DNA from 2 places in the Streptomyces sp. NPDC001393 genome. Region 2 is predicted to be linked to the other one. Evidence: predicted binding sites of a transcription regulator. Region 2 holds the regulator's gene; the other holds the start of a gene.
What was found. The regulator HspR, encoded in region 2, represses chaperone genes until heat shock. The targets are predictions, from matches to a motif close to TTGAGNNNNNNNNNCTCAA.
Positions count from the first base shown of each region.

Region 1 (14,307 bases), on a different contig from region 2:
CGTTGCAACCAGGAGAACCCGGCGCGCCCGACCCAGCCAACGACGGCTGGACCCACTACCTCCCGGCCAGTGCGATCAAGGATTTCCAGGATCTGTTGCGCTTGAAGGGCATTTCAAAGATCCGGGAAAACAACCACGCCCCGAATACCGCAACCGGCAGGCCCAGGACAAGAGTGAACCCGAAGACGGGAAGCCGGGGAGACACAAAATTCGGTGCTATTCGGCGAGTTATGACCATGATGATCGGAAGATGAATCAGGTAGAGACTGTAGGAGAAGCCACCGAGACTTCGGATGGGACGCGCCGTCAGCAGCCGTACGAGGATGGCGGGTCTGCCGGTGGCAACCGCGGAAAGCAACATCGCCATGGCCGGAGAGATGGCGAGATCCACCCAGAAGTAGTGGTTCACCGTCCAAACGGAACCCTGGATGAAGCCGAGAGCCAGGACAGGCAAGGCGGCCAGGACGGCGAAGCATCCCCATGGCAGGCGTTGAACCCTGTTCGACGCAGCGACGACTCCTGCGCCAACCACCCCTGCGACGAACACGGGAGCAAGCTGCGGAGCAAGCCAGTTGTCACCCTCCGCAGGGGATGCGTCAATCGCCATCAGCCCACGGGCGATCACCGGAAGCGTCACGCACGCGACCAGGATCGTCGCGCCCCACCGCCGTCGGACGAACAGGAGAAGAGGGAAGAGGAGATAGAGTTCCGCCTCCACTCCGACCGACCAGAATGCACCGTTCGGCGTTGGGGCGGCGACCATGTCCTGAACAACGGCGCCGTACACAAGGACTGACGCACCCGTTGGTGGTCCGACATGCGAAGCCGGTACCACGAGCCACGAAATGATCAGGCTCATGGCCAGTGCCGCCCAGTACGGAGGCAGGATGCGCCAGGCGCGTCGGCGCAGGAATCGGCCGACGCCGCCCGACCGCCAACCGTCATGCGCCGAGGAGAGTGCCAGGGAAAAGCCGGACAGCACCAGAAAGAAGACGACTGCGAGGCGCCCGAACATCAGTCCGTCCAGCCACGGAGGCGCCGAACTGTGGGGGTAGCCCGGGAAGGTGTACAACCAGCAGTGGAACAGGACCACATACGACGCCGCCAGGCCGCGGAGGCCGTCCAGGCCCAGCACTTGCCGCCGGACAGGTGCTCCGCTCTCCCTCTCCCCCTGCCCGGTGGGAGCGGCTGATTCGACAGCGCTGTCGACCGGACGACTCGAGTCCACTGAAATCATTCGACCCTTCTTCCGGACACCGCTTGCCGCACGCCGCCTGCGGCACGGGTGCAGTCCACAGGGACCGGTACGTAGTCTCCGGCTGAGCGGTTCAACAGGCGATCCGACATGATCAGCGCTTCGCCGGGCTGGGGCCCGCGCTCATACGCTCTGGGCTGCCGTGACCAGGAACGGGGGCACACCGGCTCGAATTCGACAGTGATCCGCGCCGTGTCCCTGTGTCACAAGTCCGCCAGTGCCCGCGCGTGCTGCATCCGCCTGGCTTCCGCTTCCTCCATGGCCCCCATGAGCCCTGGGCGGAAGCAGGTTGACGCCAGCGGCCCTGACGAGCGGGCAACCGGCTCGGGCCAGGATCGCCGGTCAGCCAGTCATGACGGACTTGTGGCCGGTCGGGGTGACGGCGTACCACTGACTGCCCTTGCCCTGACCGTTCATCTGCCCGGCCTTGGTGTCGCCCACGTACCGGTACAGCGGCCAGCCGCCGAGGGTGACCTGTTTCATGCCGTTGCGGTGAACCGTGCCGAGAAGGCTCTTCTCCACGCCCATGGTCCGTACGGAGCCCTGCACCATGACCGGCATCCACGTCTGAGTACACGCACCGGCACACGTCCACTTGGAGGGAGTCGCCTGGTCCTTGTCGTAGCGGTAGAGCGTCATCCCCTTGTCGTCGGTGACCACACTGCCCATCCCCTTCACCGCCTTGGCCATCAGCAGGGTGGTCGTCGCCATGTGCCCACTGACGGAGTTGCCGCTGTCCGCAGGTGCGGAGGTGGCCGGTGCGGAGCTCGCGGGATCCGACGCAGCCGTGGCGACAGGTGTGGCGTTGCCGGAGTTCATGCTGGAGGCGTTGTCGTTCGAAGAGCCGCATGCCGCCAGCAGGAACGCGGACGCGAGTCCTGCGACCGAGGCCAGAACGATGCGTTGCGGGATCACGGAGTTGCCCTTCGTCAGGAGTCGCCATCTCTTCCTCCCTCAGTACGTCGGACAACTCGCGCGCTCTCAGCCGCTGATGTCACATGGCGGAGTCTTGACCATTGGCCCCGGACCCGGGGCACTGAACCGGGCCCACTCGGAGGAGTGCGGCGCCGCCGGCAGCGACGTGATGGTCCGGACCGTCGACGACGAGCGGGACCTGGCGCTGTCCCGGACGCTCGGCCTGGTGGGCTGCGTGACCGACCAGCCCGGCATAACGCGGCTGGTCGAGGCCACGGCCTGACCGTGAGGGATCCGGGGCCGGACCGGCCGCCCGGGCGATCAGCCGAGACCATGAACGCCGTGCCCACAGTCGCTCCGCACGGGGGCCGCCGAAGCCGACCAGGCAGGCGCGTGGGCGGCCACGGCCAAGGCGCGGGCCCGGGCCCGTTTCGCCCAGGGTGAGGCGGACGGTGGCCGTCGTCAGTTCCGTCGCGCCGGTCACTGTGCGAGCGCCGCTCCTCGGCAGGCTGCGGCGCACCTCAGCCGTGCGTTCGGCCTCCGCGAGCGCCGCCTCGGGCCGGGCCTTCTACTCCGATCGCGGGATCGTGGCGCCGACGGGCCGCAGCCCGGCTGGCTACCGCCTCTACGCCACATCCGCGTCCTGCGCCTGCGGCATGCGCTGCTGACCGTGGTGGCCGAGCGTGGGCTCACTGGTAAAGGGCGGAGTGGGCCGAACTGGGCCGCGGACCCGGATTTCCGCGTCAGCGTGCGGGCGGATGGCCGAGGACCAGGCGGCGGAACAGGCACAAGGCGACACCACGGGCCTGCGGCGCGACCTCGTTGCAGTCGTCCGTGACCGGGTCGGCCCCGCCCTGGCGGCGGGCATCGCCCCGACTTCGCACCAAGCCGATCCGAATGGAACGGCAGCGGGCCGGGATCGTCGGCGTGGGGGCGGAACACTGCCGCATAGGATCGGCAGGTGAACGACATCGTCATCCTGCATGCGGGCGCGACGCCGTCCGCTCCCGCCCTCGTCCTTCGTCCCTGGTGCATGGAGGACGTTGCTGCCCTCGTCGACGTGTTCCAGGATCCCGCACTGCGCCACTGGACCAGCTCTGCCGTAGAGAACGAGGGCGATGCGATGCGGTGGGTTCGGGGCCAGGAGCGAGGCTGGGCAGCCGGGGACCGGTTCGGGTTCGCGGTTCTTGAAGCGCAACCCGATTTGCCCCACGGGCAGTTGGGATTGGTAGGCCATGTGGTCCTCAAGGAGGTAGCCTCCGGCAAACCGTCGGCCGAGGTGGGCTACTGGACCGCGGCGCATGCCCGCGGGCGGGGCGTGGCGCCGCGCGCTGTGGAGGCTCTCACCGGCTGGGCCTTCGACGTCCTGGGGGCCGGCACGCTGGAGCATCTGGAACTCCTGCACCAGGTGGACAACCCGGCCTCGTGCCGCGTGGCGCACAAGAGCCGGTACGGCCTCGACACAGTCCTGCCCGCGGCGCCGCCGTCCTTTCCCCGCGAGGGCCATCTGCACATACGACGCAGGGATGCCTGAGATCCACTCGGTAAGGCTGCTCAGCCGCAGGCCGGCGCCAATCGGATTCAGAGTCAGGGCAGGCCGCTTCGAGCGCCAGCCGGCCGGGGGAGCAACTCCCTAACGGGTGCTTCGGAGGCCTCCGCGCTCGGCTCAGCCTCGTGCAATCCTCCGCTGTGCGGCTTCGGTGAGTGTCGTCGCCGTGTGTACCGCACTGGCGATGGCGTCGTCGGGACCGAGGCCGCACAGGTCAGTGAGGGAGAAGAGGGCTTCTGCGCTGACGACCACGGCAAGGTCCCGCTTGAGCTGGGCGAGGGCTTCCGGATCCGTCACCCCCAGTGTCTCCTCCAGGGGCAGGAGCGCGAGGTCGATCAACCCGAACCGGATGCCCGGCCTGGCGGCCGCCGCCTCGGGGCGGGTGATGGTGGCTGCGATCATGGCGCGCACCGCTCCCTGCCGCCGAAGTATGCCGCGCAACAGGAACTCGCAGGCGAAGGCGACCCGTTCCACGGGATCGGTGGAGTCCGCGACCGGCGCGAGCGCCTCGGCCGGGGGCGGCCAGGCGCCGGCCAGGGCCTCGCTGATCAGCGAGGGGAGGTCGGGGAAGTAACGGTAGGCAGTGGCCTCGGAGACCAGGGCCGCGCGCGCGATCGCGGGCATGGTCACCTCGCCGCCCGTGCCGATGAGTTCACGGGCGGCTTCGACGATCGCCGTACGCGTGCGCTTCTTCTGATTGCTACGGCCGGTGCCCGTCTGCATCGTCGCCACCCGTACGTCCCCTTTCATGCCCGCCCATCCGTCCCCACCTTATCACTGGCAGCTCTCATCGTGAGAGTTCACTTGCATGACGAGACTCCGTCCTCTAATCTCCTTCGTGAGAGTCAGCTCTCACGAAGGAGAATGGCGATGACCGAGGTTTCCGTGGTCGGCCCGGACGACGGCGAGACGATCCGTCTGGGACCGGCACAGATCCGCATCCTCGAGGACGGCAGCACCACCGGGCACCGGATCGGCATCGGCGAGATCACCCTCGCCCCGCACACCGCAGGACCCCCGCAGCACCGCCACGCCCAGCATGACGAGGGCTTCTACGTGGTCTCCGGCACCGTGCACTTCACCGTCGGGGAGACGACCCACGTGGCGCCGGCCGGCACGCTCGCGATGATCCCGCCCGGTGCCCCGCACACCTTCGCCAACCTCGGCGACGAGCCTGCGGTGATGCTCAACACCTTCACGCCCGACCTGTACGTGCAGTACTTCCGCGACCTGCGGGACATGATCGCCGCCGGCCGGGAGCTGACCCCGCAGGCGACCGTCCAGGTGATGAGCCGGTACGCCACCGTGCCGGCAACCGACTACGCGTGACGGCCCGCGTCAGCAACCCCCCGTCAACCCCCCCCCGTCGCCAGACATCGACTTGGAGACTGCCATGACCAGCACCGCCCGAACGATCAACCTCACCCTCGACTCCGGCGACGTCGACCTGAGCTTCACCGTCGACGAGCGGGGCGAGGGCCATCCCTTCCTGCTCCTGCACGGCGGCGGCGGTCCGCAGACCGTCACGGGGTTCGCCGCGCTCCTCGCCGAACAGCGGTCGGCGCGGGTCATCACCCCGGTCCACCCCGGCTTCGGCGGCACCGCCCGGCCCGACTGGCTCACCGACGTGCCCACCCTCGCCCAGCTCTACGTACGACTGCTGGACGAACTCGGCCTGGAGGACGTCACCGTCGTCGGCAACTCCATAGGCGGATGGATCGCCGCCGAGATCGCCCTGCTCGGCAGTGACCGGATCAGCGGCGTCGTCCTCGTCAACGCCGCCGGCATCCAGGTCCCCGGCCACCCGGTCGCCGACCCCTTCACCCTGACGCCCGCCGAGCTGTCCGCCCTCTCCTTCCACGACGTCGAGAAGTTCCGCATCGACCCCAGCACGTTCTCCGACGAGCAGCGCGCCGTCGCGGCCACCAACCGGGCTGCGCTGCAGGTCTATTCGGGCCCGCACGCCATGGCCGACCCCACCCTGCGCGAGCGCCTGGCCAAGGTCACGTGCCCCGTCCTCGTCGCCTGGGGCGAGAGCGACCAGGTCGTCGACACCGAGTACGGACGTGCGTACGCCGCCGCCATCCCCGGCGCCGGGTTCGAACTCCTCCCCCGCACCGGTCACATGCCCCAGATCGAGACTCCCGGGCAACTCCTGCCCCTGGTATGGGACTTCGCCGAGGCCCACGCCACCCATCGGCCCACCGACTGAACACGGGAGCCCACGTGCCCGATCACGTACCGGGGCGGCGCGCCCCCGTCCTGGCCGTCTGCTGCCTGAGCGTGCTGCTGGTCAGCCTCGACGTCACCATCCTCAACGTCGCGCTCCCCTCGATGCAGCGGTCCCTGAACTCGTCGGTCTCCGGGCTGCAGTGGACGCTCGACGCGTACACCATCGTCCTGGCCTCGCTGCTGACCCTGGCCGGCGCCACCGCCGACCGCCTCGGACGGCGGCGCGTCTTCCAGCTCGGTCTCGTGCTCTTCACCGGCGGATCGGCCCTGTGCAGTCTGGCGCCCACGACCGGCTGGCTCGTCGTCTTCCGTATGGTGCAGGCGGTGGGCGGCAGCATGCTCACCCCCGTCGCCATGGCCATCCTCGTCAACACCTTCACCGCACCACGGGAGCGCGCACGAGCCATCGGCGTCTGGGGCGCAGTGGTCGGCCTGAGCATGGCGGCCGGGCCGGTTCTGGGTGGCGTACTGGTGGGATCGGCCGGATGGCGGGCGGTGTTCTGGCTGAACGTGCCGATCGGGCTGGCCGCGCTGACGCTCGCCGCACTGTTCGTGCCCGAGTCCCGCGCGCCGGCGGCCCGACGCACCGACCCCGTGGGCCAGTTGCTGGTGATCGTCCTGCTCGGCACGCTGACGTACGCCATCATCGAAGCGCCCGGCGAGGGCTGGACCGCGCCGCCGATCCTGGCCTGCCTGATCGTCGCGGCGGGCACGCTCGCCGCCTTCGTGCCGTACGAGAATCGGCGCGCCGAACCGCTGATCGAGCCAAGGCTCTTCCGCAGCGCACCCTTCAGCGGGGCCACCGCGACAGCGGTCCTCGCGTTCGGCTCGCTCGGCGGCTTCCTGTTCGCCAACGCCCTCTATCTGCAACGGGTGGTGGGGCTGAGCGCCCTGGGCGCCGGGCTGCACCTGCTGCCGATGGCGGTCCTGTCCCTGGTGTGCCCACCGCTGTCCGGCCGGATCGTGGAAAGCCGCGGTCCACGGACTCCCTTGCTTGTCGCGGGAGCCGGCATCGCCGCCAGCGGTGCACTGGCTATCGCCGCCACCCGCTCCGCCCACCCCTCGGACATCCTGCTGGACGTCACGTACGCACTGTTCGGTCTCGGCTTCGGCTTCGTCAACGCCCCGATCACCTACACGGCGGTGTCCAGCATGCCGCGCGCCCAGGCCGGGGTCGCCGCCGCGGTTGCGGCCACGAGCCGTCAGGTCGGATCCTCCCTCGGCATCGCGGTGATCGGCTCCGCGGTCGCCTCCGGCGCGCGGCCTGCGGCCTGGTGGATCATCACCGGGTGCGGAGCGGCCATCCTGGCACTGGGCGCCATCACCACCGGCCACTGGGCCGCCGCAACCGCCGAACGCGTCGCCGTCCACCTCGAACCCAGCCCGCCGCGCGCGACGGCGGACACCGCGGGGTGACCGCCGGTGGAGCCAGATCCCCAGGCTGTCGAGGTCCACGCCCCGACGGCGGAGGCCGGCCAGCCCTTCCGTCCGCATCGGACCACAGGCGCCGAGGCAGACCATGAACCGCCACCGCGAGTCCCAACGCCCTCGGCGAGCGCGTCGACCTGGGCGACGGCGGCGCTGCACCGCCTGCGGCGACTGGTACGACCTGGTGGATCTTTCCGACGACACGTTGTCCCCTGGTCCACTCCGACAGCACGTTCGTCCTGCTCGACCAGACCACCGACCCGCCCCGGGAGCGCGGCGCACCGGCTACTTTCCGTGACGGCCGAGGATCCCGGCCACACCACGGGTCGTCCACGTGTACGCCTACCCGCCAGCCCTCCACTGCCTCCCCGCGGCGCCAGCTGCCCGCCCCACACCGCAACACCTGACTGGATTGACAATCATACGCTCAAGTTTGTATATCGAAGTAGAGGCAAACTTGGTCGGGAACCGCAGCCGGAAGGGTCGGATACCCAGAGACACCGCCGCGGCGAGACGTTCGGACGGGTGCGACCGAGTTACGGCGGGACGCCTGGGCACGGTCCGCGGGCCGCACCGGCGGGTACTCGGCTGCGTGTGCACAAAGACCCTGGTCGGCGGGGCACAGACGAGGAGGTGAGCCCAGATGGCGCGTCCGGTCGGTATCGACCTGGGTACGACGAACTCGGTGGTCTCGGTCCTCGAGGGGGGTGAGCCCACCGTCATCACCAACACGGAAGGGACGAGGACCACGCCGTCGGTCGTGGCCTTCGCCAAGAGCGGCGACGTCCTCGTCGGTGAGGTCGCCAAGCGGCAGGCCGTGACCAACGTGGAGCGCACCGCACGCTCCGTGAAGCGGCACATGGGCGATCACGGTTGGCGGTTTCCGGATCACGGTGACATCGGCGGCAAGCGGTACACCGCGCAGGAGATCTCCGCGCGAGTGCTGCAGAAGCTGAAGCGGGACGCGGAGGCGTATCTGGGCGAGGACGTCACCGATGCGGTGGTCACTGTCCCGGCCTACTTCGACGACGCCCAGCGGCAGGCGACCAAGGAGGCCGGGGAGATCGCCGGCCTGAACGTGCTGCGGATCATCAACGAGCCGACGGCGGCGGCGCTGGCGTACGGCCTGGACAAGGAGAACGACCAGACGGTCCTCGTCTTCGACCTGGGCGGCGGCACCTTCGACGTGTCCCTGCTGGAGATCGGCGAGGGCGTCATCGAGGTCAAGGCCACCAACGGCGACACGCACCTCGGCGGCGACGACTGGGACCAGCGGATCGTCGACCACCTGGTCAAGCAGTTCAAGAACGGCTACGGCGTCGACCTGGCCAAGGACAAGATGGCCGTGCAGCGGCTGCGGGAGGCGGCGGAGAAGGCGAAGATCGAGCTGTCCAGCGCGACCGAAACCAACATCAACCTGCCGTACATCAGCGCCTCCGCCGAGGGCCCGCTGCATCTGGACGAGAAGCTCACCCGCGCCCAGTTCCAACAGTTGACGTCGGACCTGCTGGAACGCTGCAAGGGCCCGTTCCACAACGCGGTCAAGGACGCGGGGATCAAGGTGTCCGACATCAACCACGTGATCCTGGTGGGCGGTTCGACCCGTATGCCGGCGGTGACGGAGCTGGTGCGGGAGCTGACCGGCAAGGACCCGCACAAGGGCGTCAACCCCGACGAGGTCGTCGCCGTCGGTGCCAGCCTGCAGGCCGGTGTCCTCAAGGGCGAGGTCAAGGACATCCTGCTGCTGGACGTCACCCCGCTGTCCCTGGGCATCGAGACCAAGGGCGGCATCATGACCAAGCTCATCGAGCGCAACACCACGATCCCGACCCGCCGTTCGGAGATCTTCACCACCGCCGAGGACAACCAGCCCTCGGTGACCGTGCAGGTCTACCAGGGCGAACGGGACATCGCCGCGTACAACAAGAAGCTCGGCATGTTCGAGCTGACCGGTCTGCCGCCGGCGCCACGCGGCGTGCCGCAGATCGAGGTCGCCTTCGACATCGACGCCAACGGGATCATGCACGTCTCGGCCAAGGACCTCGGCACCGGCAGGGAACAGAAGATGACCGTCACCGGCGGCTCGGCGCTGCCCAGGGACGACATCGACCGCATGGTCCGCGAGGCCGAGCAGCACGCCGAGGAGGACCGCAGGCGCCGCGAGGCCGCGGAGACCCGTAACCAAGCCGAACAGCTCGTCTACTCCACCGAGAAGCTCATCAGGGACAACCCCGACAAGATCCCCGCGGACGCGAAGAGCGAGACGGAGAACGCGATCAATGAGCTGAAGGAGAAGCTGAAGGGCGAGGACACGGCGGCGATCCGGCAGGCCATGGAACGTGCGGCCGAGGCGGCGCAGAAGATCGGCACGGCGCTGTACGAGCGGTCGCGCGCCGAACAGCCCACTGGCGGACAGGCTCCGGGCGCCTCGGGGTCGGACGAAGAGGTGGTGGACGCCGAGATCGTCGACGACGAGAAGGGGGAGGCGGGCTGACGATGGAGAACAGCCGAGTGCAGAACACGGACCCCACCGAGCTGCAGCGCCTGCTCCAGGAGCGCACGGAAGACCTGCAGCGGGTGAAGGCCGAGTACGACAACTACCGCAAGCAGGTGCGCCGGGACCGCATGGCCGTGCGCGAGATCGCCGTGGCCAACGTCCTGCGCGCCCTGCTCCCCGTCCTGGACGCCGTCGACCGCACCTGCGCTCACGAGCCCATGACGCCGGGCCTGAAGGACATCACCGACACCCTCCGGACGCAGCTCGGATCCCTGGGACTCGTCGCGTTCGGGCAGGAGGGCGACCTCTTCGACCCGGCATGCCACGACGCCGTGACCCATGACGTCTCCCCGCACGCCGAGCAGCTGATCTGCTCGAAGATCCTGCGCCCCGGCTACCGGCTCGGTGACCGGCTTCTGCGTCCGGCTCACGTGGAGGTCACCGGACCGGCTCCTCCCGCGAGGAACCCGCTCAGCCCCGATCGCGGGGAACCCCGACCTGACCGGGGGTCCGTAGAAGGAACCGCTGGCCTGTCACTCTGCCCCGCCCCACACAAGCACGACCAGCAACCACTACCGCAGTGTTGAAGCGGGCGGAGACGTCGCACAGGCCGTCGGCACCCACGCGGTGGGTGCGCAGGACCAGGCCGTTCTCGGCGACGATGTCTGCGGGTCGGGGCCGGCCGCATGGCGTCCCCGACCCGGCCGTCGGAGCGGGCCGCCGCGTCCTCGTGATGCAGGAGGCCGACGATCACCTCCTCGTCGTCGACCACCACGGAGACCCGATGCGCCGTCTCGTCGAGCATGTCCACCACGTCATCGAGTGGCTGGCGGACCGTGCACAGGGGTACGTTGCGGTCCGCCACGTCCCCAGCCAGCTCGGCTCCCCCGCCCCCCGTCCCTACCTGGGCATTCCCGCGGTCGGCCAGTCGGCCTTGCGTCCCATTGCCTGGGTGCTTGTGCCGTCACCGGGCCGGTCCCGCGACACACGCGTCCGGAAGGGCCACCAGCACCGTGACACCGGCTCGTCGCGCGCATGCGAGGTGTGAGGAGGGGTAGTCGGATGGCAACACGCCGCCACGGCGGGTCAGCGGCTCTGACAGCCACGGAGGGCGCGGCAGCCGCCGCGAATTCAGGAGCGGCGCCATGAGAGACGTAAAGCAGCAGAACTCGCTGGAAGAGCTGGGTCCGCCCGGCGCGACGCACCGAGTGATGACGGTGAGCACCGCTCCCGCGTCGGTACGCACGGCCCGGACCGCCGCTCAGCAGGCTCTCGCGGAACTCGGGGTCACCCCGGGCTCGGCGCTGGTCGACGCGGCGTTGCTGGCGATCAGCGAACTGGTCGCCAACGCCGTACGGCATGCCGCTTCCTCCTCGCCGACCGTGGACATCCACCTGGCACTGGACGGCAAGGACCTCGTCGTCGGCGTCGCGGACGGAGATCCGCACGCGCCGTCCACCGATCGGGCAGAGGCCGGCCGGGGGCTGCGCGCCGTCATCGAAGTGGCGGATCTGTATGACGGCTGCGTCTGTGTTGCCCCTGGCCGGGACGCGGGCAAGGTGATTTTCGTACGCTTCCGGCTCGGGTGAACTCTGGTCACAAGGCGAAGGGATGCGGTTCCGGCCCACTGTCTGAGTGGCCGACCGAGACAGACCGGATTCCGCCCACAACCGCCCGGCTGCACAGGCGCACCTTCCACAGCTGACCAGCCTTCCCCGCCGCTCGCCGCAGCTCAACCTGATCGCGCCTGGAGGGCTGCCCGGCAGACGGATGAGATCGCGACCCTGGGAGCGGATCGGGGCGGTTCGCGACAGTTCCTCAGCCAGGGCTGCCGCTGGGGATGGCGAGTTCACGGCCGCGGTAGAAGCCTTCCCGCTCCTCCACGACGTACGGGGCCATGGCGGCACGCCGCTGCGCCTCGGGCTCGGAGGCCCGCCAGGAGTCGCAGGCTTCCTTGGAGTCCCAGAAGGACACCCCGGTGATCTCCTGTCCGTCCTCGGACCAGTACGCGAGGGCGCGACGCATACCCCGCGGGTGGGTGGCCGGCCGCCACGCCTTCTCGAAGTCCTCCAGGGTGCCCGGACGAATGCGGCGGGTCGTCACCCAGACAAAGTGCTCCTCCATCGCGGTCTCCTCCGCTACGGCCATTCGGCTCGTCGGCGCCACTTCGACCACCGTAGGTCCACCGCACCGATCCCGCCTGCGCGGCGATCGCGGTGCCGGCGAATCAAGCGGGTGTCGCGGGACGCAGACGAGGCACCCGGCACGTCTGCTCCGGCACGTGCAGCTCTGGTGCGAGGCGACCGAGTGCACCGGGGCGCTCCCCCTGTGTGTGTCCGACGCCCCGGGCCGGAAGGCGGGACATGGTGGAGGTCCAGCACGATCGCGTGGAAGCGCGGAGGGACCAGGTCGCGATGCCCGCTCGTCGGCATCAGGACGCGTGAGGTCGCTGCAGTCCCTGGAGCAGGAGAGCGATCAGGCGTCGGGGGTCGTAGCGGGGGTCGTCGTCACGTCCGATGCAGAGGTTGCCGATGCCGCGCATCAACTCGTACGGCTGCGTAACGGGCTTGATCTCACCGGCCTCGACCGCGGCGTCGAGAAGTTGGGCGCAGACGGGCAGCAGGCGGTCGAGGAAGTAGGCGTGCAGCGCGGCGAAGCGGTCGTGGTCGGACTGCAGGGCGTCGGCGAGCCCATGCTTGGTGACGAGGAAGTCGACGAAAAGGTCAATCCACCGGCGCAGCGCGTCGAGCGGGGAGTCGACACTGGCCAGCAGGTTCGGGCCGGCCTCGGCGCATGCCTCGATCTGATGGCGGTAGACGGCCGTGACGAGATCCGCCCGGGTCGGGAAGTGGCGATAGATCGTGCCCATCCCGACGCCCGCTCGGGCCGCGATCTGACGGATCGGCGCGTCGACGCCGGAGGTGACGAACACCTCGGCGGCGGCGGTGAGCACCGTCTGCCGGTTGCGCTGTGCGTCGGCCCGCTTGCCTCGGGACGGCGACTGCCCAGTAGGGGTGTCGGTGACCATCGCGCACTCCTCCACACCGATTGACAAAACGGAGCGCCGCTCCGGATAATAAGTGGAGCGATGCTCCGCTTCAGGTTAGTCGAAGCAGGACGCTCCTGACCACCTTGCCCGTCGCCGGTCGCTGGAGACCGGCGGACAGCAGGTGCCACCGAAAGGGAACCCACATCGTGAGCACATCCACTGCCACCGGCGCCGACGCCTTCGGCACGCCCGTCCCGGTCGCGTCCTTCAGTCCCGTAGTCCTTTCCGTGCCCGGACGTCCCGTGGACCTTCAGATACGCGTCTCCGCACCCGCGAGCGGAACCGGACTTGCCGTCATCCTGCTCTCTCACGGCCACGGCCCCTCGAACAACCTCTCCTCGCTCAACGGCTACGCGCCGCTCGTCAACTTCTGGGCCGCCCACGGATTCGTGGTCATCCAGCCAACCCACCTCACCTCCAGGACGCTGAGCCACCTGGTCGCCGACGCCCCCGGGGCGCCCTTCTTCTGGCGCTCGCGCTCCGAGGACATGTCGCACATCCTCGATCGACTCGACCTGATCGAGAAGGCCGTGCCGTGGCTCTCCGGGCGGATCGACCACACCAGGGTCGCCGTTGCCGGGCACTCGTTCGGCGGCTTCACCTCCAGCCTCCTGCTCGGTGCCCGGGTCACCGACCCCGACGAGGGGGCGGAGGTGAGTCTTCTCGAACCGCGGATCAAGGCGGGCGTGCTGCTCGCCGCGCCCGGCCGGGGTGACGTCCTCAACGGACCGATGGCCGACGCGCTGCCGGTCTTCCGGACCATCGACTTCTCCACCATGACCACACCCACGCTGGTCGTCGCCGGCGACCAGGACGACTCCAGGCACTTCACGGACATGGGGCCGGACTGGCACGCCGACCCCTACACCCTCGCCCCCGGACCCAAGACCCTGCTCACCCTGTTCGGCGCGGAGCACGGGCTCGGCGGGATCGCCGGCTACGACGCCGCCGAGACCACCGACGAGAACCCCGCACGAGTCGCCGCCCTCGCCCGGCTCACCGCGGCCTACCTCCACACCCGGCTTCACCCCGGTGCCCCCACGTGGCAGGCCGAGTGCGAGGCACTGACGACCGGCCCCGATCCGATAGGACGCGTCGAATCCAAGAACGTCGACTGACGAAGGTGTCAGGAAACCAGGTGTCAGGACTCTGTGATCTCGATGTGCCGTGGCTTGGTGGCCTGTGCCTTGGGCACGGTGACGGTCAGGACGCCGTCGTGAAGGGTGGCGCTGACCTTCTCCGCCCTGACATCGGCGGGCAGGAGGGCCTGGTACTCGAAGCTGCCGGTGCGGCGGGTGCTGCGGCGCAGGACGCCTTCGCGCTCCCGCTCCTTGTACTCCCCGGTGATACGCAGTTCACGCTCGCTCATCTCGATGTTGATG
Region 1 is NZ_JBSFIH010000049.1:10,523-24,829, forward strand. Features, by position in the region: gene ACWC2T_RS35405 (acyltransferase family protein) at 56-1,135, opposite strand; gene ACWC2T_RS35410 (hypothetical protein) at 1,598-2,170, opposite strand; gene ACWC2T_RS35415 (hypothetical protein) at 2,265-2,453, shown strand; gene ACWC2T_RS35420 (hypothetical protein) at 2,914-3,057, opposite strand; gene ACWC2T_RS35425 (GNAT family N-acetyltransferase) at 3,132-3,704, shown strand; gene ACWC2T_RS35430 (TetR/AcrR family transcriptional regulator) at 3,837-4,469, opposite strand; gene ACWC2T_RS35435 (cupin domain-containing protein) at 4,590-5,048, shown strand; gene ACWC2T_RS35440 (alpha/beta fold hydrolase) at 5,113-5,931, shown strand; gene ACWC2T_RS35445 (DHA2 family efflux MFS transporter permease subunit) at 5,946-7,367, shown strand; gene dnaK (molecular chaperone DnaK) at 8,023-9,873, shown strand; gene grpE (nucleotide exchange factor GrpE) at 9,876-10,463, shown strand; partial or broken gene ACWC2T_RS35460 (hypothetical protein) at 10,658-10,741, opposite strand; gene ACWC2T_RS35465 (ATP-binding protein) at 11,022-11,465, shown strand; gene ACWC2T_RS35470 (hypothetical protein) at 11,695-12,000, opposite strand; gene ACWC2T_RS35475 (TetR/AcrR family transcriptional regulator) at 12,308-12,904, opposite strand; gene ACWC2T_RS35480 (alpha/beta hydrolase family protein) at 13,072-14,043, shown strand; gene ACWC2T_RS35485 (Hsp20/alpha crystallin family protein) at 14,067-14,307, opposite strand, start outside.
Region 1: the regulator HspR is predicted to act here: its motif matches at 7,792-7,810, upstream of dnaK (molecular chaperone DnaK).

Region 2 (14,307 bases):
ACGGCCAGCAGCTCGCGATTGGGTTGCGGGGGCGCGACCGTGGAGCCGGTCACGCTGGGCAGCGCGGCCAGCAGCTTCTCCGCCCCGGCGCGTACGGCGGCCTGGTCGGCCTCGACGGCGGCGAGCAGGTCGGTGATGTTCTCGTTGTCCTGACCCTGCAGCAGGGCCAGCAGCAGGTGGGCAGGGGTGAGATCCGGGTGCCCCTCCCTCACGGCCCGGTTGCTCGCCGCGTTGATCGCGTCCCGGCTCCTGTTGGTCAGCTCGGCGTCCACGTCGTCCGTTCTCCTCCTCGGGCACACTCTCCACTGCTGACTTAACCAGCGTACACAAAGTTGAGTCTATTCCGCTCAAGGCAGCTGGGAAGTCTTGCGGGGACTAGGTTGCGGGGCATGGCGATCCACTCCGAGCAGTACCTGGCGTTCTGGCGGGAACGCCACCTGTGCACCCTGACGACGCTCCGGCCCGACGGCAGCCCCCATGTGGTGCCGGTGGGGGTGACGTACGACGCGGAGGCCGGGCTGGCCAGGGTGATCACCAACGGGGCCAGCGCGAAGGCGGGACATGTGCGCGCGGCCGGACCGGAGGGCGCCCGGGTCGCGGTGTGCCAGGTGGACGGCCGGCGCTGGGCCACGCTGGAGGGGCGTGCGCGGGTACGGACGGAACCGGAGCGGGTCGCGGAGGCGGTACGGCGCTACGCCGAGCGCTACGAACGGACACCGAGGCCGAATCCGGCGCGCGTGGTGATCGAGATCGAGGTGGAGCGCGCCTTGGGGAACGGCTGAGACGACCGAAAACTTTCAGCCACCCTGGAAGCGGTCCCATACCCCGAAAAACCGTGGAATGTCCGCAGAAAACTGCAGCGGCGTCACCGTGTTCAGGTCACGGTGACGCCGCTGCGGGGGGAAGCACCTGAGCGATCTTTTACGACGGGGGAATCGCGTCAGGCACTGCGGGGGGTGGCTGAGATGGTCCTCAGGTCCTGGTCCGTGGGCTCGGCGAGCCGGTGGTCCCGCTGGTCGAGGTTCACAAAGATCATTCCGTACCGGATGGCACACCGCACGGGCTGGGGCGCGCCGCGCGGCTTGCGCAGGCACCGGTACGCCCGCACGTCCTCTTCCTCGTCCCGCGTCACGACGACGGGCTCACCGAACACGGTCACCATCAGCGAGTCGCCGCTGTGGGGGATGGCGGTGACCAGGTCGATGAAGTGCCAGCCGGAGCGGTAGGCCGTGGCCATCTCGCGGCGGAAGGAGCGGTCGTCGGGTGGAGTGGTCATCGGTCAGCCCCAGGTGGTGTCGTCTGCACCGTCGGCATGATGAGCCGACGGGGTGCTGTCGGCACTCAAGGCGACAGTCCGAGGAGCCACTCCCCAGGTGGTGTCCGCCATGACGTCACGCTTCACACCGGAGAGGCCACTCAGCGCGCCGATGGCCACAACGGCAGAGAAAGTGACGGCAAGCATCGACCGAAGCATTCTCTTGCGCATAGTCGGCTTCGTCCTCACTTGAAGGTCCCCTCTCCCCCCGTCAAACAAGACGATGTCTCATTTGGGCACGTCATGGCCACACGATCGATGCATCATGTTCCTGCATGTTCAGGACCCTGGGGGGTGGAGATTTGACAACGAATCGGACCAAAGTGTCACATCCCCATGCGATGACCGAGCTCTGCGAGGAGGGTAGCCGCCTCTACGCACAGGCGCTGCGCTCGGGGCGCGTCGCCCGTGCCGACGTGGAACCCGCCCCCTGCCTCATGGAGTTCGCCCTCCTGCACCCGGACCCCGACGACGCGAACTGGCTGCGCCCCACCCCTCCCTCGGTGGCCCTGGCCCAGCGGCTCAACCCCATCGAACGCGAGATATCCGAACGCAGGCGGCTGTCGGTCGAACTGGCCGAAGCCTTCGAACCGTTCATGGCCCTCAGTGCGCAGAGCGCCACACCCGCGCACGCCATCTCGGTGCTGGAGGGCCTGGACCGCATCAACGCGGCACTCGACGCGGCGACGGCCGAGTGCCGCTCCGAGGTGCTCACCGTGCAGCCGACCAGCCGCCGCCTCGAACACACCCTCCTGCAGGGGCTGGAACGCGACCGCCCGCTCCTCGAACGCGGCGTGCGCATCAGGACCCTCTACCAGCACACGGCTCGCTACAGCCCCGAGACGCTCGGGTACGTGTCCCAGTTCTCCGAGGGCAAGGTCGAGTACCGGACCATCGACGAGCTGGTGGAGCGGCTCATCATCTGCGACGAGACCGTCGCCTTCATCCCCACCCGTGACGACCGCCAGGTCGCCCTTGAGCTCCGGCACCCCGGCCTGGTGCGCTATCTGATCAAGGTGTTCGAGTTCATGTGGGCCCGCGCGGTGCCGCTGAGCACCGGCGCACCCTACGAGACCGCCCCCGACGGCATCACGGAGATCCAGCACTCCATCGCCAAGCTCCTGGTGGAGGGCCACGTCGACGAGGCCATAGCGCGCCGCCTGGGCATGAACGTCCGCACCTGCCGCGCGCACATCGCCAAGCTCGCCACGGCCCTGGGCAGCGGCAGCCGGGCCCAACTCGGCTTCCTGATAGCGCAGTCGGGGATTCTCAAGCAGGAGCCCTGACGCCCGACGGAACAAGAGAGTCACTGTGACGACACGTGCGCACCGGCACGGCCCGGAGGAACTGTGCGAACCGGGCATGGAGCTGTACGGCCGCGCCCTGCGCGAGGGGGCCGTAGGAGAACACGAGGCCGCCGAGGTGCCCTGCGTGCTCCGCTCCGGGCTGCTCCAGCCGGACCTCGACGACGTACGCCGGCTGCGTCCCGTCGCCCCGGCCGTGGCCCTCCCGCGCCTGCTGCGCGGCATCGCCGAGGACATCGCCCGGCGGCGGCGCGCCGAGACCCGTCTGGTCGAGGCCTTCGAGCCCTTGCTGGCGCTCGGCACCGGCCCCGCCGCAGACCCGGAGCCCGGGCAGATCACCCTGCTCAGCGGCCTGGAGCGGATCAACGACGCCATCCGGCAGGCCATGCTGCAGTCCTCCGAGGAGGTACTCACCATCCAGCCGGGCGGCAAGCGCCCCGTCTCCTCCCTGACCATCGCCCTCCCCAAGGAGCAGGAGCTGCTGTCGCGGGGCGGCCGGATGCGCACCCTCTACCAGCACACCACCCGGCACGACCCGGCCGTTCTCGCCCACTACGAGATCCTGGACGGCGATGTCGAGGTGCGCACCCTCGACGAGGTGCCCGAGCGCCTCATCGTCCTCGACCGGACGGTCGCCTTCGTACCCGCCACCGCGGACCGGACCATGGCCGCGGAGATCCGCCATCCGCCGCTGGTCGCCTACCTGGCCACCGCGTTCGACCGCTTCTGGAGGCTGGCCACCCCCATGTATCCCCAGGCCGTCCAGCGGCCCTCCCTGGGCGGCATCACGCCCCGCCAGCGCGCCATCGCCGCCCTCCTGGTCGAGGGCCACACCGACGCCGTCATCGCCGACCGGCTCGGCATGAACGTCCGCACCGCCCGGCTGCACATCGCCAGGCTCGCGGCCGCGCTCGGCAGTGAGAGCCGCGCCCAACTGGGCTATCTCATCGGGCAGTCCGGCATTCTCGACGAGCGGGGGGAGATGAGCGCGTGACGCATCAGGAGCACGGGGTCGAGGAGTTGTGCGCCGCCGGTGAGGAGGTGTACGAACGGGCCCTGCGGGAGGGGTGGATACCCGCCGGGGATGCCGCCGAGGTGCCCTGTCTCACCGACTTCGGGCTGCTCCACCCGGTCCTGGACGACGTCGGACTGCTCGAACCGGTGGCGCCCGCCGCGGCCCTGCACCGGCTGCTGCGCGCCTCCGCGGCCCGGGTCGCCGAGGAACGGCGGCGCGAGGAGAGGCTGGTGGAACGGTTCGGGCCGCTCCTGCGGATCGGCGTGGGGCAGCCGCCCGGCACCGGTACCGAGCCGGCGATGCTGCGCCTGCTCAGCGGCACCGAGCAGATCAACCGGGCCATCACGGACGCGATGGTCGACGCCACCGAGGAGTCCCTGACCATCCAGCCGCACGCCGGCCTCACCGGGCCGCGCGGAGAGACGGCCCGCGACACCGCGTTCCGGCGCGACCAGGCGCTGCTGGACCGCGGCGGCCGTATCCGCACCCTCTACCAGCACACCCTGCGCCATGTGCCGGAGGTGTACGGGCCGTTGGAGCACTTCCGGCGCGGCGACACCGAGGCCCGCAGCCTGGACGAGGTGCCGGACCGGCTCATCGTCATCGACCGCAAGGTCGCCTTCCTTCCGGCCGACGACAACGGCACCCTCGCCCTGGAGGTCCGCCACCCGGCGCTGATCAAGTACTTCGTCACGACCTTCGAGCGGCTGTGGCGGCTGGCCACGCCGATGTTCCCGAAGGCGGTGCAGCCGCCGTCGGTGAACGGCGTCACGCCCCGCCAGCGCTCCATCGCCGCCCTCCTGGTCGAGGGCCACACCGACGCCGTCATCGCCGACCGCCTGGGCATGAACATCCGCACCGCCCGGCTGCACATCGCCAAGCTCGCCGCCACCCTCGGCAGCGACAGCCGGGCCCAGCTGGGCTATCTCATCGCACGCTCGGGGATTCTTGATCAGGAGCCGTGAGCGCGCCGGCCGGCAGCCCGGAGCCGCGGTGGCCGTCCAGGCCGACCTGGGCGATCCGGACGCCCAGCTGGGTACGGCTGGCCGCGCCGAGGGTCTCCGACAGCCGGGCGATATGGGCGCGGCAGGTGCGCACGCTGATGCCGAGCCGCTCGGCGATGACGGCGTCCTGGTGGCCCTCGGCGAGCAGCGCGGCGATGGACTGCTCGCGGTGCGAGATGCCTTCGATGCCGGTGTCGGGCAGCGGGGCGGTGAGCGGGATGGCCAGGCGCCAGAGCCGCTCGAAGACCGTCACCAGGTATTCGACCAGGGCCGGGTGGCGCAGCTCCAGGGCCATCGTCCGGTCGGCGTTGGCCGGGATGAAGGCCACCGTGCGGTCGAAGAGGATGAGCCGGTCGATCACCTCGTCCAGGGTGCGGGCCTCCACCGTGTCGCCCATCAGCTCCAGGTAGTTGAGCAGGCCCTGGCCGTGCCGGGCCACATGCGTGTACAGGTCGCGCATGCGCACCCCGCGGCCGCGCAGGGCCAGCGCCCGGTGCAGCCCCTCGGTCAGCTCCGCCTCCCGGCGGATGCCGCCGGGCTGCACGGTGAGCACCTCGGTGGTGCACGCCTCGGTCGCCTCGTCCATCGCGGCCTGGATCCGGGAGAGCCCGTCCAGCACCCGGATCGCGCTGCCCTCGGCCGGTGCGGCCAGGGCGCCCAGCTGACGGCCGAGTCCGGCGTACCACTCGAAGGCGGCCACCGCCGAGCCCACCCGGCGCTGGCTCTCGCTGACCTCGTCGTAGACCCCGCGCAGCAGCCTGGTCATGACCTCCTGCGGGGAGGTCGGCACCAGCCAGTCCATGTCGTCGGGGTCCGGGTGCAGCAGGGCCAGCTCCAGCAGGCAGGGCACCGCCTCGGCATCAGTGCGCGGCACGCGACCCCGGCGTACGGCCCGGGAATAGACCCGGTCGCCGGCCGCGCACAGTCGGTCGGCGCCGTGTGGATGTTCCTCCGCCCCGCGCCCGGCCATCGCCCATTTCACCCCCGGTGTGCTGCCACTTCCGCAGCGCAACTATGCGCGGGCGCCGACCGGGTCCGCAACACGGCTCTCCGCAACAGGGCCGCCGTAAAACGGCGTTATGTCCGGGTATCGGGCAGGCTCCGCCCCTCGCATTGCAACAAGCTGATGGTGGTGGGGCGGACCGCGTCACGGCATCGTTGGTCCCGCTTCCCCCGGGTGTCACTCCAGCACCCGGACCGGCCCCGGCCCGGCACCCCCCCCCCGCCCCGCCGGGGCCGTGCCCCGCGCCCACGGGGGTGGCGCGGGGCGGGAGCACTTCGCGGAACCCCGGCCCGCTGTGGCGCGCTACTTCAGGCCGAGCGCCGCACAGGCCGCCTTGTACTTGGGCGTGCAGATGTCGGCCACCGTGTAGATGCCGTCCGCGATGACCGTGGACTTGATGTTGCTCTTGGTCAGGGCGACCGGCTGGATCAGCTTGGACGGGATGCTCTTGGTGGTGGGGCTGTCGACCTTGTCCTGGGTGAGCGCGTCGAACTGGATGTCCTGGCCATGGACCTTGGCGACGGCCATCTGCGCGGCGGCCTCGGCCTCGTCCGGGTAGGCCTTGTAGACGCTCATGTACTGCTCACCGGCGACGATCCGCTGGACCGCGTCGAGTTCGGCGTCCTGGCCGGTGACCGGGGGCAGGTTCGTGACGCCGGCCGCCTTCAGGGCCTTGATGACGCCGCCGGCCATGCCGTCGTTGGCGGCGTAGACACCGGCGATGTTGTTCTTGCCGATCGCGGCGATGGCCTTGGCCATCTCGGTCTCGGCGAGCTCCGGCTTCCAGTCCGTGGTGTCGTACGTCGCCGCGATCGTCACCTTGCCGGTCAGCTCGGAGAGGGCGCCCTGCTTGAACTGCTTGGCGTTCGGGTCGGTGGGCGAGCCGTTCACCATGACGACCTTGCTGGAGGTGTCGGCGCTCGAGCCGAGGGCCTCCAGCAGGGTGCGGCCCTGCACCTCGCCGACGAGCTCGTTGTCGAAGGAGACATAGGCGTCGATCGGGCCCTCGGCGAGGCGGTCGTAGGCGATGACCGGGATGCCCGCGTCCTTGGCCTTCTGCACCTCGGGGGCGATCGCGTGCGAGTCGACCGCGTCGACCATGATGATGTCGACCTTCTCGTCGATCATCTTCTGCATCTGCGAGGCCTGCCGGGTGGCGTCCGCGTCGGCGTTGGCGTACTCGACCCGGCCCTTCTTGCCCGTCAGTTCGGCCACCTTGTTCTGGATGATGGGGTAGTCGAACTTGTCGTAACGGGTGTTCGCCTTCTCCGGCAGCAGCAGGCCCACGGTGATGTCGCCGCCCTTGCTCGGGCTCGCGCTCGCGCCGCTCCCCGTCGCTCCCAACATGCCACAGCCGGCGAGCGAGAGGGTCATCGTGGATGCGGCCACGGATATGGCGATACGACGCATTCGGGGGCTCACTTCAGGTGCGTTCCGGACGTAGGGCTGCTATACGACCCAGGTGTCTGAAAAGACAACGCGGAGGCCACACCCGCCGTCAAGAAGAACTACTTAACGAGTCCGCAACACCACGCTCAGCTGACTCTGTGAAGGGGCAGCGGAATCACCTCCAAACTCTCTTTACGGACCTTCCATTCAAAGGCAGTTCATGGGTCGGCAAAGATCGGTACAACCAACCCGGTTCACCGCGAGTCGTGATCACCGGCGGCCGTGCGCCGCTTTCCCGACTCGACCAGAGGACCGAATAAACCCAGCCAGGCGCGAGACCGAGCGGGCTGTCGGTGTAGGAGGTGGCGGTGGTCGTGGCTGTCGCCGGTGTCCGACACCGCCACCGCCCGACGGTGAGACCTTCGTCTTCACGGTCGAGGACATCGCCCCGGCGCTCTGGTCGTACGGCGGCAACACCTGCGGTGACATCGGAACGCCGAAGGGGCCCGCGGTCTCCCGCGGGCCCCTTCACCGTGTTCCCCTCAGTCCTGCTGCCGCCCCTTGGGCCGCCACACCACCAGCGCACTGGTCTGCTGGACCTCCTGGTACGGGACCAGGTCGCGGCGGTAGGAGGCGTGGACGGCGGCCTCGCGCTGCTGCATCGCGGCCGCCGCGCCGTCCAGGGCCGCCTGCAGCTCCGCGACGCGGGACTGCAGCGCGGCGACCTGGTTCTCCAGTTCGATGATCCGCTTGATGCCGGCCAGGTTGATGCCCTCGTCCTGCGACAACTGCTGCACCTGGCGGAGCAGTTCGATGTCGCGGGCCGAGTAGCGGCGGCCCCGCCCGGCGGTGCGGTCCGGGGAGACCAGGCCCAGCCGGTCGTACTGGCGCAGCGTCTGCGGGTGGAGTCCGGAGAGCTGGGCCGCCACCGAGATGACGTAGACCGGGGTCTCCTCGGTCAGTTCATACGGGTTTCGTCGACGGCCGTCCATCTCTCTCAGTCTCCCTTCGCGGCCTCGAACAGCTCCGCCCGCGGATCCTCGCCCGCGGTCGCCTCGCGATACGCCTCGAGCGCTTCACGAGCCTTCCCCGACACGTCCTTGGGCACACGCACCTCGACGGTGACCAACAGGTCGCCGCGGGTGCCGTCCTTGCGGACCGCGCCCTTGCCCCGGGCGCGCATGGTGCGGCCGTTGGGCGTGCCGGGCGGCAGTTTCAGGGTGACGGGCGGGCCGCCGAGGGTCGGCACCCGCACCTCGCCGCCGAGGGCCGCCTCGGGATACGTCACCGGCACGGTGACGGTGAGGTTGTCGCCCTTGCGGCCGAACACCGGGTGCGCGCCGACGTGCACGACCACGTACAGGTCGCCGGCCGGGCCGCCCCGCTCGCCGGGCGCGCCCTTGCCGCGCAGCCGGATGCGCTGGCCGTCGGTCACCCCGGCCGGGATGCGGACCTGCATGGTGCGCGAGGACTTCGCGCGGCCGCTGCCCTTGCACTCCATGCAGGGGTGCTCGGCGATCAGGCCGCGGCCCTTGCAGTCGGGGCAGGGATCGGTGAGCGAGAAGCCGCCGCCGGAGCCCCGGGCGACCTGCCCGGTGCCGACGCAGGTCGGGCACACGCGCGGCGTGCCGTTCTTGTCGCCGGTGCCCGAGCAGGCCTTGCAGGGCGCCTGGGAGGACATGCGCAGGGGCACCGTGGCGCCCTCGATGGCCTCCGTGAAGCTCAGCGTGACCTCGGTGTCGATGTCCTGGCCGCGGCGCGGCTGGGTCCGGGTCGTGCCCGTGCCGCCGCGGTTGAACAGGCCCCCGAAGACGTCACCGAGTCCGCCGCCGAAGCCTCCGCCCTGGGTGGTGGTCCCGCCGCCTCCGAAGAGGTCGCCCAGGTCGAAGTTGAAGGAGCCGCCGGCGCCCGGCCCGGGGCGGAAGCCGCCGTTGCCGAACAGGGCGCGTGCCTCGTCGTACTCCTTGCGCTTCTTGGGATCGCCGAGTATGTCGTTCGCCTCGGAGATCTCCTTGAAGCGCTCCTCGGCCTTGGCGTTGCCCTTGTTGGCGTCCGGGTGGAACTCGCGGGCGAGCTTCCGGTACGCCTTCTTGATCTCGGCCTCGGTGGCGTCCTTGGGGACGCCGAGGACCTTGTAGTAGTCCTTCTCGATGAAGTCCTTGGTGCTCATCCCCGGCGTACCCCCTTTCTCGGCTTCCCCGTGGGTGTCTTCACGTCAGCCCTCGTCCGGGCCACCGTTCTCCTTGTTGTCGCCGGCGCCGGCCTGCTTCGCCTCGGTCGTGTCCTCGGCGCCCTCGGCCTTGGCGGTCTGCGCGCCGGGCTGCGGCTCGGCGACGGCCACCCGCGCGGGGCGGATGGTGCGCTCGCCGATGCGATACCCGGGCTGCAGGATCGCCACGCAGGTCGTCTCGGTGACGTCCGGCGCGTAACTGTGCATCAGGGCCTCGTGGATGGTCGGGTCGAAGGGCTCGCCCTCCTTGCCGAACTGCTGCAGGCCCATCTTGGCCGCGACGGTCTCCAGCGACTCGCCGACCGACTTGAAGCCGCCGACCAGTTCACCGTGTTCCCGCGCGCGGCCGATGTCGTCGAGCACGGGCAGGAGCTCGGTCAGGAGGTTCGCGACGGCGATCTCCTTGACCGTGATCCGGTCCCGCTCGACCCGGCGGCGGTAGTTCTGGTACTCGGCCTGGAGGCGCTGGAGGTCCGTCGTGCGCTCGTTCAGCGCGGTGCGCACCTGGTCCAGCTGGGCCACCAGACCCGCGTTCTCGTTTCCGTCCCCGGCCGGGGCCGCCCCCTTCTCGGGAGCGGCCTTCGACTCGGCGTCGTCGGGGGTGGCGCCGGAGGGGACGTCGGGCTTCTCGTCAAAACCCGGGGTCTCCTCCGTCATTACGCGGCACCGTCCTTGCGCTCGTCGTCCACGATCTCGGCGTCCACGACGTCGTCGTCAGCGGCCTTGCCGCCCTGAGCAGCGCCCTCGGGGCCGCCCGCGGCCTGCGCGGCCTGGGCGTCGGCGTACATGGCCTGGCCCAGCTTCTGCGAGACGGCGGCGACCTTCTCGGTGGCGGTGCGGATCTCGGCGGTGTCCTCGCCCTTGAGGGCTTCCTTCAGCTCGCCGACCGCGGCCTCGACCTCGGTCTTGATCTCGCCGGGGACCTTGTCCTCGTTGTCCTTGAGGAACTTCTCGGTCTGGTAGACCAGCTGCTCGCCCTGGTTGCGGGCCTCGGCGGCCTCGCGGCGCTTGTGGTCCTCCTCCGCGTAGCGCTCGGCCTCCTCGCGCATGCGGTCGACCTCTTCCTTCGGGAGCGAGGAGCCGCCGGTGACGGTCATCTTCTGCTCCTTGCCGGTGCCGAGGTCCTTCGCCGTGACGTGCATGATGCCGTTGGCGTCGATGTCGAAGGAGACCTCGATCTGCGGGACGCCGCGCGGCGCCGGCGGCAGACCGGTCAGCTCGAACATGCCGAGCTTCTTGTTGTACGCCGCGATCTCGCGCTCGCCCTGGTAGACCTGGATCTGCACCGACGGCTGGTTGTCCTCGGCCGTGGTGAAGATCTCCGAGCGCTTGGTCGGGATGGTCGTGTTGCGCTCGATCAGCTTGGTCATGATGCCGCCCTTGGTCTCGATACCGAGGGACAGCGGGGTGACGTCGAGCAGCAGGACGTCCTTGACCTCACCCTTGAGGACACCGGCCTGGAGCGAGGCGCCGATGGCGACGACCTCGTCCGGGTTCACGCCCTTGTTGGCCTCCTTGCCGCCGGTCAGCTCCTTGACGAGCTCGGCGACGGCGGGCATACGCGTGGAGCCACCGACGAGCACGACGTGGTCGATGTCGTTGATGGAGATGCCGGCGTCCTTGATGACGTTGTGGAACGGCGTCTTGCAGCGCTCCAGCAGGTCGGCCGTCAGCTGCTGGAACTGGGCGCGGGTGAGCTTCTCGTCCAGGTGCAGCGGGCCCTCGGCGGACGCGGTGATGTAGGGCAGGTTGATCGAGGTCTCGGTGGAGGAGGACAGCTCGATCTTGGCCTTCTCTGCGGCCTCACGGAGGCGCTGCAGGGCCATCTTGTCCTTGGACAGGTCCACGCCGTGGCCGGACTGGAACTGCTTGACCAGGTAGTCCACGACCCGCTGGTCCCAGTCGTCACCACCGAGGTGGTTGTCACCGTTGGTGGCCTTCACCTCGACGACGCCGTCGCCGATCTCCAGCAGGGACACGTCGAAGGTGCCGCCACCGAGGTCGAAGACCAGGATGGTCTGGTCGTCCTTGTCGAGGCCGTAGGCCAGCGCGGCGGCGGTCGGCTCGTTGACGATGCGCAGGACGTTCAGACCGGCGATCTCGCCGGCCTCCTTGGTCGCCTGACGCTCGGAGTCGTTGAAGTACGCCGGGACGGTGATGACCGCGTCGGTCACCTTCTCGCCCAGGTAGGCCTCGGCGTCCCGCTTCAGCTTCTGCAGGATGAACGCGGAGATCTGCTGCGGGTTGAAGTCCTTGCCGTCGAGCTGGATCTTCCAGTCGGTGCCCATGTGGCGCTTGACGGAGCGGATGGTCCGGTCCACGTTGGTGACCGCCTGGCGCTTGGCGACCTCGCCGACGAGCACCTCACCGTTCTTGGCGAAGGCGACGACGGACGGCGTGGTCCTGGCGCCCTCGGCGTTGGTGATGACGGTGGGCTCGCCGCCCTCCAGAACGCTGACGACGGAGTTAGTCGTGCCCAGGTCGATGCCGACCGCACGTGCCATGGTTGATTCCTCCAGCTGACTTGAGTGGAACGGACTCAAGTGTGCACGACGGCCACCGCTGGGTCAACAGACCTGAGTCGGTGAGACTCAAGTCTTATCCGTTCCTTACACGCAACTGGCCGGTCGCCTGCCCCCTGACCTGCGTCGATGGCCCACGCCGAGGCGTCTGGGCGGGGATACGGACACGGATGCGAAGGAGTACGAGCACGGCGAAAAGGGCCCCTCCGGCCACCCACAGCACGGCCCCCTCCCCCGTCCACCCGGTGTGCACCAGCACCCCGACGAGCACCGCCGAGAAGGCGCCCGCCCCCAGCAGCACGACCGACCCCGCCGGGGTGAGCCCGAGCCCGCGCAGCCGGTGCGCGAGATGGTCGGGGCCACGCCGCAGCAGCGGTCGCCGGGCCAGCCCCCGGGCGAGGACCACCAGGACGGCGTCGGCGACGGCGACCGCGGCGAGGCAGAACACCACCGCGGCGCTCGGCCGGAGGGCGTACCCCGCGCGCGTGAAGACGACGGACGACGACAGCAGGAACCCGGTGAACAGCGAGCCGCAGGCGCCGAGCCCGATCCGCGCGGGGGGCCAGTTGTGCATCAGGAAGCCGGTCAGGGCGGCGGCCAGGACGCTCAGCAGTACGGCGAGCCCGTCCATCACCTCGGCCGCGGCACAGGCGCCGGCCCCGAACGCGGTCACCACCCCGACCGTCCCGGCCAGCCCGTCCGCGTGATCGAGCCCCTTGAAGGCCAGGGAGGCGAGCACGATCCAGCCGACGGCGAGGAGGCCGCCCAGCACGCCCGTCTCGTCGTACGGCACCACCCAGGCCGCCGCCAGGGCCGTACCGGCGACGAGCACGCGCGCGCGGAGCCGCCAGACATCGGCGACCAGGCCGAGCGCGGCTACCACGGCGGCGGCGACCAGCAGTTCGTCGACCCCCTCGCCGAGCGGCGCGATCCCGGTCCGCTGCCCCACCCAGGCGACGAGACAGGTGACGGACACCACCGCGAGCCCGCCGAGCAGCGGCAGGCGCCGCTGCCGGCGCCGGTCGACGATGCCCGCCCGCAGCGCGGGCACCCTGAGCAGCGCCGCGAGCAGGGCGGCGAGCAGCAGGGAGGCGGTGGCGGCGGCGATCCCGTAGAGCACGGCTCTAAGGTAGGGGCGAAAGTATCAATTCGGTACGAATAACACGATCCGATGACCCGTGGGATGATGCGCATCACCCCGCGCTCGGCTGCAACCCGACGGAAGATGGGGGTAGTCTCAGACGGACTGCATAAGTTACCGCTTAGTAAGTTCGAGGCCGCCTCAGGAGCCCCAATGCAACTCGCCGCGATCATCGTGTCGCTGGTCCTGATCGTGGTCGGCGTGGCACTGTTCGGCCGCGCCCTCCTCCAGATCTACAACTTCATGCGGCTGGGCCAGTCCGTGCCGGCCGGAACACGGACCAACGACCCCGCACAGCGCACCATGACCGTGGTCAGGGAGTTCCTCGGCCACACCCGGATGAACCGCTGGGGCGTCGTCGGCGTGGCGCACTGGTTCGTGGCGGTGGGCTTCTTCTCCCTGCTGCTGACGATCGTCAACGCGATCGGGCAGCTCTTCCAGGCCGACTGGATCCTGCCGGTCATCGGCGACTGGGCGCCGTACAACGTCTTCGTCGAGTTCCTCGGCACGATGACGACGCTCGGCATCCTCGTGCTGATCGCGATCCGCCAGCTGAGCCACCCGCGCAAGCCGGGCCGCAAGTCCCGCTTCGCCGGCTCCAACTTCGGCCAGGCGTACTTCGTCGAGGCCGTCATCCTCATCGTCGGCGTCTGCATCTTCATGCTGCACGCCCTGGAGGGCGCCCAGCACCATGTCGACGGCTACGAGGCCTCGTTCTTCATCTCGTACCCGGTGGTGTCCTGGCTGAAGGGCATGGACGTCTCCACGCTCCAGAACCTCACCTACTTCTTCGCCGGCCTGAAGATCGCGACCTCCTTCATCTGGATGATCACGGTCGCCCTGAAGACCGACATGGGTGTGGCCTGGCACCGCTTCCTGGCGTTCCCGAACATCTTCTTCAAGCGCAACGCCACCGGTGAGACCTCCCTCGGCGCCCTGCTGCCGATGACCTCGGGCGGCAAGCCGATCGACTTCACCGATCCCGGCGAGGACGACGTCTTCGGTGTCTCCCAGGTCGAGCAGTTCTCCTGGAAGGGCCTGCTGGACTTCTCCACCTGCACCGAGTGCGGCCGCTGCCAGTCGCAGTGCCCCGCCTGGAACACCGGCAAGCCGCTCTCCCCCAAGCTGCTGATCATGTCCCTGCGGGACCACGCGCACGCCAAGGCGCCGTACCTGCTCGCGGGCGGCGGCAAGACCATGGAGGGCGAGGAGAAGGCGTCCGAGGAGGCCCTGAAGGACGTCCCCGCGGCGGCTCTCGCGGAGGCCGAGCGCCCGCTGATCGGCACCGCCGAGGAGAACGGCGTCATCGACCCGGACGTGCTGTGGTCCTGCACCACCTGCGGCGCCTGCGTCGAGCAGTGCCCGGTGGACATCGAGCACGTCG
Region 2 is NZ_JBSFIH010000002.1:233,725-248,031, forward strand. Features, by position in the region: gene clpB (ATP-dependent chaperone ClpB) at 1-272, opposite strand, end outside; gene ACWC2T_RS04045 (pyridoxamine 5'-phosphate oxidase family protein) at 390-782, shown strand; gene ACWC2T_RS04050 (hypothetical protein) at 941-1,276, opposite strand; gene ACWC2T_RS04055 (helix-turn-helix transcriptional regulator) at 1,657-2,601, shown strand; gene ACWC2T_RS04060 (LuxR C-terminal-related transcriptional regulator) at 2,627-3,613, shown strand; gene ACWC2T_RS04065 (helix-turn-helix transcriptional regulator) at 3,610-4,599, shown strand; gene ACWC2T_RS04070 (LuxR C-terminal-related transcriptional regulator) at 4,562-5,608, opposite strand; gene ACWC2T_RS04075 (sugar ABC transporter substrate-binding protein) at 5,945-7,051, opposite strand; gene ACWC2T_RS04080 (heat shock protein transcriptional repressor HspR) at 7,573-8,022, opposite strand; gene dnaJ (molecular chaperone DnaJ) at 8,028-9,200, opposite strand; gene grpE (nucleotide exchange factor GrpE) at 9,246-9,917, opposite strand; gene dnaK (molecular chaperone DnaK) at 9,917-11,764, opposite strand; gene ACWC2T_RS04100 (MraY family glycosyltransferase) at 11,859-12,902, opposite strand; gene ACWC2T_RS04105 ((Fe-S)-binding protein) at 13,077-14,307, shown strand, end outside.